DNA from 2 places in the Variovorax sp. LjRoot84 genome. Region 1 is predicted to be linked to the other one. Evidence: riboswitches for the same ligand, from Rfam matches in the RefSeq annotation. Region 1 holds a riboswitch; the other holds the start of a gene.
What was found. Region 1 has a riboswitch for glycine ahead of ACSQ9I_RS03195 (FAD-dependent oxidoreductase). Riboswitches for the same ligand answer to the same signal wherever they lie in the genome.
Positions count from the first base shown of each region.

Region 2: another riboswitch for glycine. It lies ahead of gcvT (glycine cleavage system aminomethyltransferase GcvT); the one in region 1 lies ahead of ACSQ9I_RS03195 (FAD-dependent oxidoreductase).

Region 1 is NZ_CAXUTE020000001.1:614,056-618,748, forward strand. Features, by position in the region: gene ACSQ9I_RS03195 (FAD-dependent oxidoreductase) at 1-1,200, opposite strand, end outside; glycine riboswitch at 1,280-1,386, opposite strand; gene ACSQ9I_RS03200 (helix-turn-helix domain-containing protein) at 1,520-2,254, opposite strand; gene ACSQ9I_RS03205 (hypothetical protein) at 2,375-3,217, shown strand; gene ACSQ9I_RS03210 (MFS transporter) at 3,239-4,693, shown strand, end outside.
Region 2 is NZ_CAXUTE020000001.1:2,260,658-2,265,350, forward strand. Features, by position in the region: gene gcvP (aminomethyl-transferring glycine dehydrogenase) at 1-287, opposite strand, end outside; gene gcvH (glycine cleavage system protein GcvH) at 301-675, opposite strand; gene gcvT (glycine cleavage system aminomethyltransferase GcvT) at 700-1,896, opposite strand; glycine riboswitch at 1,908-2,025, opposite strand; glycine riboswitch at 2,046-2,132, opposite strand; gene ACSQ9I_RS11665 (hypothetical protein) at 2,170-3,078, opposite strand; gene ACSQ9I_RS11670 (hypothetical protein) at 3,211-3,747, opposite strand; gene ACSQ9I_RS11675 (TRAP transporter large permease) at 3,829-4,693, opposite strand, start outside.

The DNA.
Region 1 (4,693 bases):
GATCCGGGCAATCGACTTGCCGGCGCCGCAGGCGTTGATCCAGCCGCGCGCGCCCGGCGCGACATTGAGGAACAGGTTGAACAGGCGGGTCTTGCCGATCATCGGCAGCCCGTCCCGGCTGACGGCATGCACGACCGTTTCGAGGGAGGCATGCGCCGTGTCGGCCGCGCCGGGCAGCAGCGTTTCGATGCGGCGCAGGATGGCGTCGACGCGGTCCGAATCGGGCTCGCTCTCTTCGTCGAAGCTGGCGCGTACCGTGGCGGAGACCCGCAGGCAGTCGCTGCCCGGCGTTTCGATGCGCCGGATGCCCAGCTTGCCCTGCCGGTCGCGCAGCGCGACGCGCGGTGCGCGAGTCGCGTCCTTGAGAGGGATCGTGACGATGTATTCGCGCAGGAAGCGAAAAGGCATGGCGATCTTCAGCTTTTCGGCGTGCATCGCGCTGGAGATGCCGAGCGCCAGCACATAGGCCTGGCCGCGCAGGACGACGGGCTGGCCATCGGCATCGAGCAGCTCGACATGGTCGATGCGGCCTGCGCGCTCCTCCAGGGAGATCACCGTGTGCTGGGTCAGGAAGCGCACGCCGGCCGCGCGGCACAGGAACACCATGCTGGCCGCGAACTGGGCCGGGTCGCGCGCCGCCGGATCGTCGAGCGAATAGGCTGCGCCGGCGAGCTCGCCGCGCAGGGCCTGCAGGGCCGGCTCGATGCGCAGCGCCTCTTCGGCGGAGACCAGGCGCTCCTCGCATCCCAGATCTTTCCAATGAGAGGCGCGCGCCAGCCGGGCGTTGAAGGCGTCGGCATCGGTGTAGATGCTCAGCAGGCCCGGGTTGCGCTGGCCCGGGGGCACGCCGACTTCGTCGCGCAACGAACGCACGATGTCGCGGCTGTAGGCGCCCAGGCGGACGAGGTGTTCGATCGGCTTGGATTTCGGCGCCTCGCCGATGGCGCGATCGAGCAGCTTCGCGAAGCGTCGCCGCAGGCGCACGTACAGCCCCACCCATTTCGCGCGGGCGGCACGGCGAGTGGCGGATTGCCGAAGAAGCTGGTCGGCCGCGGCCGTGACGACCGTGTCGACGCGCCCGCGCGCCTTGGCGGCCGGCGTGGCATGCCTGTCGACCACCGTCACTTCGTGGCCCAGCTGTTGAAGGTAATAGGCCGATGTCACGCCGAGCAAGCCGGCGCCGAGTACAACCACGCGCATGTCCAGATCCTTTTGGGATGGCATGAACGGCGGGTTTGGGCGCTCACTGTGCGGAGCTGCCGTAACCCGGGGTTCAGATGCCGCTCCCCCTGTCCTTGGTACCTGAGAGATTCATCCGCTGCGACCTGCAACGGACTTGCTCCTTCGGCGCATCACCTGGCGTGATGACTCTCCAGACGGCAATTGACTAAATGAGCAGTGATTCGAACCGATGCGAGGTTCACCTGAGCGTTCATGGGAGTTTGCGCCAACGGTGGGATGTCGATGCATCCGCTTTTCTGCGGTAAGAATCTTAGCTTAGAAACCGGTTTCCTGGCCGTCACGCGCGGCGCAGGCGGGTGAACAGCTCGAACTCCCAATTGCGCATGCCCAGCAGCAGCGTGTAGCCCTCGCGCTCCTTGGGCGAGAGCTTCTGGTCGGTCTGGTGTTGCTGGGCGAAATCCTGGGCCACGCGCTGCAGCCGGTCCAGAAAGGCCGGCGCCAGCGAGCGGCTGATCGAGCCGTGAACCAGCAGCAGGCCTTCGGCCGGCCCGTCGAAGCCGCCTCGGTAGTAGTCGAGCACCACGTTCTCGCGGAAGAAGTCCATCACCGGCCCGTGCGGGCGCCAGCGGAAGGTCTTGGCGAGTTTCAGGCGGTAGCGGTTCAGCGGCCGGAGCTCGATGATGCCGATGCGGTCGAGTTGCGCGAGGTAGCCGATGCATTCGGCCTCGCTGATCCGGTAGGCGGTCACGATCTGCTCCAGCGTCCACTGGCTCAGGACGCAGATGGCCAGGAGCAGCAGCTTCTTGTCCTTGACCACGGCCTTTTCCTGCTCGAGCGTCAATTCCTTGAGCAGCGGCTGCGCATCGGCCACGCGGCGGGCGAGTTCGGCGAAGTCGATCTTGAGTGCACGGCAGATCGCATCGACCCGCGTGAGCGGCATGTCGCCCTTGGCGAGCATGCGCTTGACGCTGGATTCGGCCATGTCGAGCGACTTGGCGAGATCCGCATAGGTCATGCGGGCGGTTTTGAGCTCGTTCTTGAGAGCCTGCACAAGGTCGACGGTGGTGCTCATGGCGGGAGTATTGGGATTTGATACCTGAGGTCGTGAAAAAGTACTCCGTATCGATTCTCGATGCTCCCGGAGCGGTTGACAACCTACATTCCGCCGCACACACATCACCCGGAGCCCGCCATGCCTCTGCCTTCTCTGACCCGCCGCGAACTTGGCCTCTTGTCCCTCTTCGTCCTGCTCCTGCTGCTTGCGATCGCCGGCCCGGCCCTGCCGGCGCCCGGCCTGGGCGGCGCGCCTTTCGCCGACGACCGCGGTTGGCACGGCGTGCCCTATGCGATGGACGTGCTGAGCAACCTGCCTTTCGCGGTGATCGGCGTCTGGGGGCTGCGCTGGTTGCGCTGGCTGGAACGGGCGCACGAGGAGGCGCAGGACGCCGCGCCGCTGCCCCAGGCCATGGCCCAGCCGCCGGTCAACACGCTCGACTGCGCCTGGATGTTCTTCGCGGGCCTGATCCTCATCGCCGCCGGCTCGGCCTTTTACCACCTGCAGCCCGACGGGCTGCGGCTGGCAGCGGACCGCGCCGGCATGGCGGTGGCCTTCGCCGGCCTGATCGGCTGTGCCGTCTGCGAGCGAGTCAGCGCCCGCGCCGGCTGGCCGGCCGCCTGGTTCACGCTGACCGGCGGGCTGCTGGCGGTGGCCGTCCACCAGGTGAGCGGCAACGTGCTGCCGTGGGCGCTGGTCCAGTTCGGCGGCATGGCGCTGGTGCTCGCGCTGGCACTTGCCAAGCCCCTGGACGGCGCCATCGGCCTCAGGCTCGGCTGGGTGATCTTCTTCTACGCGCTGGCCAAGTTGCTCGAGCTGTCGGACCATGCCATTTACGAAGCGACGCATCATCTGATGTCGGGCCACAGCCTCAAGCACCTGGTCGCGGCGCTGGCGGCGCTGCCGGTGCTGCATGCGTTGCAGTCCATGGGGCGGCAGACGCTGCGGCACAATCCGGGCGCGGCCGCGGTGACGGCCTGAGGAACCCGCCAGGGAATTCGCATGACAGCACCGGTCGACGCCTCCATTGCCATCGCGCCCGAAGCGCATGCGCACGCCAATCAATTCGCCTTGCTCGGGCAGCGGAGGTTCGGCCCGTTCTTCTGGACCCAGTTCGCTGGCGCGGCGAACGACAACCTCTTCAAGTTCGCATTCACCGTGATGGTGACCTACCAACTGCAGCTGGGCTGGATGCCGCCGGCCATGGCGGGATTGGCCATCGGCGCACTCTTCATCCTGCCCTTCCTGCTGTTCTCGGCGACCGCGGGGCAGCTCACCGACAAGTACGACAAGACGAAGATGATCCGCTTCGTCAAGAATCTCGAGATCGCGATCATGGCGGTGGCGGCGTGGGGTTTCATGCGTGCGGACGCCGTGATCCTGCTGGGCTGCGTGTTCCTGATGGGGCTGCATTCCACGCTGTTCGGTCCGGTCAAGTTCGCCTACCTGCCGCAGGTGCTTGATGCGCGGGAGCTCACCGGCGGCAACGGCATGGTCGAGATGGGGACCTTCGTCGCCATCCTGCTGGGACAGGTGGCCGGGGGCCTTCTCGTGGCATTGCCGCAGGTCGGCCACACCACGGTGGCGGTGGCTTGCGTGCTGTTGGCGCTCGCGGGGCGCGCGGTGGCGCAGGCGATTCCACCCGCGCCGGCCACCGATCCGGGCCTCGTGATCAACTGGAATCCGTTCAGCGAAACCTGGCGCAATCTCAAGCTGGCGCACGGCAACCTGGTCGTGTTCCGTTCGCTCCTGGGCATCTCGTGGATGTGGTTCTTCGGCGCCGTGTTCCTGAGCCAGTTCCCGAGCTTCGCGAAGGAGGTGCTGCACGGCAACGAGCAGGTCGCCTCCCTGCTGCTGGTGGTGTTCTCGGTCGGCATCGGCATCGGCTCGCTGCTGTGCGAAACCCTGAGCCGCCGCCAGGTGGAGATCGGCCTGGTGCCGCTGGGCGCGATCGGCATGAGCGTGTTCGCCATCGATCTCTACTTCGCCTCGCGCGCGCTGCCGCCCGCGGCGGAGATGGGGCTCGGTGCCTTCATGGCCCAGGCCGTCCATTGGCGCGTGATGGCCGACCTCGGCCTGCTGTCGCTCTTCGCGGGGCTCTACAGCGTGCCGATGTACGCGCTGATCCAGCTGCGCAGCCAGCCCACGCACCGGGCTCGGATCATCGCGGCCAACAACATCCTCAATGCCCTGTTCATGATCGGCAGCGCGGTCATCGCCGGCGCGCTGCTCAAGGCCGGCTTCACGATCCCGCAGATCTTCTTGTTTACCGGCATCGCCAATGCGGTGGTGGCCTTCTACATCTTCATGCTGGTGCCGGAGTACCTGCTGCGCTTCGTGGCCTGGGTGCTGTCGCGCATCGTCTACCGCTTCGACGTCAAGGGCGAGGAGCACATTCCGGCCGAGGGCGCTGCCGTGCTGGTCTGCAACCACGTGAGCTTCATCGATGCGGTGCTG
Region 2 (4,693 bases), 1.6 Mb from region 1:
GTGCCGTAGTAGCCCTGGCCGATGAAGTTCTTCGCCACCTTGTTCTTCGCCGCAATGGCCTTCAGCTCGGCCAGCGCGTCGGCCTCCGTCACCGAGGCGGGCAGGCGCATCGGCTTCGTGCGGCGGATGGCCGGCGGCACGATGCCGTCGATCAGCTCGGCGCGGGTGGTCGAGCCGACGGCGGCGAGCATGCGCGCTTCGTCATCGGCCTCGATGCCGATATGGCGGGCGATGAATTCCTCGGCGTTCTCGAGTTCGCTGAGGGAGGGCAGGGAAGACTTCGGCATTGGCGTGTTCGGTTCAGTTTTCGTCGGCGAACTTTTGATAGGTGGTGGCGTCGAGCAGTGCATCGAGCTGCGAGGCGTCGCTGATCTTCATCTTGAAGAACCAGCCGCCCGCTTCGGGCGCGCTGTTGGCCAGCGAAGGGTCGGCGCGCAGCGCCTCGTTGACTTCGGTGATCTCGCCCGTGATGGGCATGAACACGTCGGCCGCCGCCTTGACCGACTCGACCACGCCGGCGACATCGCCCTGGCTGTAGCTCTTGCCGACTTCCGGCAGGTCGACGAAGACCACGTCGCCCAGCGCATCCTGCGCATGAACGGTGATGCCGACGGTGGCGACGCCGTCGCCGACCGCCTGGACCCACTCGTGGTCCCTGGTGTACTTGATGCTCATGAAAGGCTCCTTGAAGAAAAGAATTCAACCGCGGTAGTAGTGCTGCGGCACGAAGGGCATGGTGCTCACCTCCATCGGCACCGGCTTGCCGCGCACGATGGCCTGGATGCGGGTGCCGGGCTCGGCATAGGCGAGCGCGACGTACGCCATCGCGACTGGCCGGTCGACCGTGGGGCCGAGCAGGCCGCTGGTCACCTGGCCGATGGGCGCGCCCTCGAAGGATTCGAGCAGCGTGCCATCGCGCACCGGCACGCGCTCCAGCGCCACCAGGCCGACGCGCTTGCGCTTGAGCGTGTGGTGGTCCAGGTGGCCTGCGACGCCATTGGCCGCCGTGAGTTGCGCCAGCACCTTGGCCGCGCCCGGAAAGCCGCCTTCGCGCGCACCGCCGGTGCGCCGCACCTTCTGGATCGCCCAATTGAGCGAGGCTTCGACCGGCGTGGTGGTCTCGTCGATGTCGTTGCCGTAGAGGCACAGGCCCGCTTCGAGCCGCAGCGAATTGCGCGCACCCAGGCCGACGGGCTTGACCTCGGGCTGGGCGAGCAGCAGCCGCGCGAGCGCTTCGGCATCCTTGGCGGCCACCGAGATCTCGAAACCGTCCTCGCCCGTGTAGCCGCTGCGCGTGGCAAAGGCCGCGATGCCGCCGATCTGCACCGCGCCGCCGGTCATGAAGACGAAGCGCTCGATGCCGGGCGCGAGCCGGGCCAGCGCGGTCACGGCCTGCGGGCCCTGCAGCGCCAGCAGGGCGTGGTCGGGCATCGGCAGCACCTGGCAGCGCGCGCCGATCCTGGCCTGGATGTGCGCGATGTCGGCCACCTTGCAGGCGCCATTGACGATCACGAACAGCGAGTCGTGGCCTTCGTTGAAGAACATCAGGTCGTCGAGGATGCCGCCTTCGTCGTTCAAGAGCAGGCCGTAGCGCTGCTTGCCCGGCGCCAGGCCGATCACGTCGACCGGCATCAGGCTCTCGAACGCGGCGGCGGCATCGGGTCCAGCCAGGCGCAGCTGGCCCATGTGGGAGATGTCGAACAGGCCGGCGGCCTCGCGCGTGTGCTTGTGCTCGGCCATCAGGCCGGCGGGGTACTGCACCGGCATCACATAGCCCGCGAAGGGCACCATGCGGGCGCCGAGCTCCAGGTGCAGGTCGTAGAGCGGGGTCTTTTGCAGATCGTCGGATGCGGAGGCCAAGGCACTCTCCAAAGGGGCAGTCCAGATCCATGACATTCTTGCCATGGGCCACCCCTGCTGTCCGCTTTACCTGAGAGATTCGCCCCACGATCGGGGTTTGCTCCTTCGGTGGACGGCACTGCGAACAAAAAACGCGATGCGCCGCCTCTCTCCAGCAAGGAAACGCCCGGAAAATGGGGCGCTTCGTCAGTCCTTTTGCCTGAGCGTTCGGGCCCGTTTTTCGAGGGGACCTGCGCCTTCGGCGGCCCCGCGCTGCGAGGCTCTCTCCTGACCTGCCCGAGTGTAAGGGATGAGCCCGGTCCTGGCCGCTCAGGAGCGCTCCAGGCGCAGCCGCCTGAGCAGAAACTTCTCCCACAGCTTGTCGGCGACGAGCTGCAGGGAGCTGCGAATGTGCGCTCTGGCATTGCGCGCGTCGTAGGGCGAGCGGATGTCGGCGCCCAGCTGCCGGGCGCGCACGCTGAGCATGCTCTCCGAGAGAACGCAGCGCGCCTTCATGCGCAGGTCGTCGAAGTTCTCCGGCGAGAGCGCTCTGGCCTTGTGCCATTCGTGGGACCACTTGAATCTGCGCTGCCTGGACGGATCGCTCTCGTCCTTGATCAGCCAGGCTGACACGAATTCGACATAGGCCTCGTCGACGCTGTCGCGAAACAGACGGTGCTCGGGTTCGAAGCGGTCGTAGACCAGCGAATCCAGGAATTCGTTGCCCGGCGAAAGCGCACCGAGCTGGCGGCGCAGGTTGCCGTTCATCGCGAAGCAGTAGGTCGAAACCCATTCGAGCAGGGGACCGAGCGGCGTCATCGTCGAGCGCGGAAAATCGTTGATCTCGCCGAAGAGCCACGGGCCCGGGTGCAGCCCCAGCCTCTTGATTTCACCGCCGAAGCCGGCCACCCTGCGTTCGCTCCATCCGTGGTTTCGCGCGACGGTGTCGTTCGAAAAGATCCACACGTCGGGCTCGCCGCTGCGGGCAAGAATGGCTGCGACTCCTTGGTCCCACCCAGTGAATTCGCGGTTGGAGTTGTCGCCTGCGATGACGAAGCCCTCCTCGAATTCCGCATTGCGCAATGCTTCGCCTCCGGTGGACCTGGCGTTGTCGACGATCGCGAGAACGACACGATCGCTCTCGCCGGCCAACTGCCTTCGCAGCTTGGTCAGCACCTGGACCGAATGATCACGATGCTGACTCCCGTACTCCAGATGAACAAAACCGTAGTTCGTCATGCCTGTTGACAGAAAAAAGAAGGGAGGGTTGGGGCGCCGGATGGGCGCGACGCGACGAGTATCCCTCCTCGTCTTGTCAGCGGAGACGCCGAGTTTGCCCGGATGCGGCCATGGCGGCCGTCGGGGCCGGTTTCAATGCACGAGCTGGGGCGGCAGCAGCTTGTCGATGCGTTCGCGGATCGACGTGGCGCGCTCGGCACCCGCGAGCTTCTCGATCTCGCCGAGCATGGCGGATGCGGCGGCCAGCATCGACTCCCGGTCGCGCGCTTCGCGCAGCAGCTCGCGGAACTGCCCGGCCAGGATCGGATCGCGCCTGACGAACATGCGCTCGCACAGGTCGAACAGGAACATCCGCGTGGTGGCGAGCGAACGCTTGCCGTCGAAGACATCCGCCGCGACCGGCGGCTCGGGGCTCGCGTCGGACGCCGGAGCTGCCTGCACCGGCGGCGCCACGGCGGGCGTAGCGGGTTGCGAACGATGCAGATAGCCCTCCTGCACCAGGTGCAGCGCCACGCGGCCGGCCTCGTCGCGGCTGCCGAAGAGCTGGCCGAAGTCGGTGACCGAGCGCTGGCCGTCGGCCATCAGCAGCAGGGCGCGCTCGCGCTGGCCCAGCGTGCGGCGGCCCGGCTGGAGTTCTTGGCGCGCTTTCTCGGTCTTGATGAGGAACATGGGATGCTCGGGCGTTCGGGGTCGAGCGCCGCAGCATCGGGGATCCGCATGACATCCTCGTGAATGACCGGGCCGCTGCCGCTATTTGAAGCCCCACAAACGCGGCAGCCAGGTGCTGAGCGCCGGAACGAAGGTCAGCACCAGCAGCACGGCCGCGTGCGCCCACAGGAAGGGCACGAGCTCGCGCACCAGCTGCGACATCGGCACCTTCGAGACGTTGCAGGTCACGAACAGCAGGCCGCCTACCGGCGGCGTGATCATGCCGAGCGTGAGGTTGTAGATCACGATCATCGCGAAGTGGACCGGGTCGATGCCGAGCTTGATGGCCACCGGCGCGAGGATGGGTGCCAGCACCATCACGCCGGGCAAGGGCTCGATGAAGATGCCGAAGAGCAGCAGGAAGACGTTCACGATGATCAGGAACATCCACGGCGAGAGCTGCATGCTGACCAGCCATTCGGCCAGGGACTGGGGAACGCCTTCGATGGTCAGGATCCAGGCGAAGGAGGCCGACAGCCCGATGATGATCAGCACCGAGGCCGACAGCAGCGCCGAGCGCGCGAGGATGTCCGGCAGCGCCTTCCATTCGAGCGTGCGGTAGACGAACTTGCCGCACACCAGCGCATAGAACACCGCCACCACCGAGGCCTCGGTGGGCGTGAACCAGCCGGCGCGCATGCCGCCGAGGATCACCACCGGCAGCAGGATGGCGGGGATGGCTTTCCAGGTGGTCAGCAGCACTTCGCGCCAGGGCGGCATGCCGCCGTCGCCGCGGTAGTTGCGCTGCTTGGAAACGTAGAAGTTCACCACGCACATCGCGACCGCGATCAGCAGGCCGGGAACGAGGCCGGCCACGAACAGGCTGCCGACCGACACGCTGTCGTCCTGCAGCGCGTAGATGATCATGATGATCGAGGGCGGAATGATCGGGCCGACGATCGCGGTC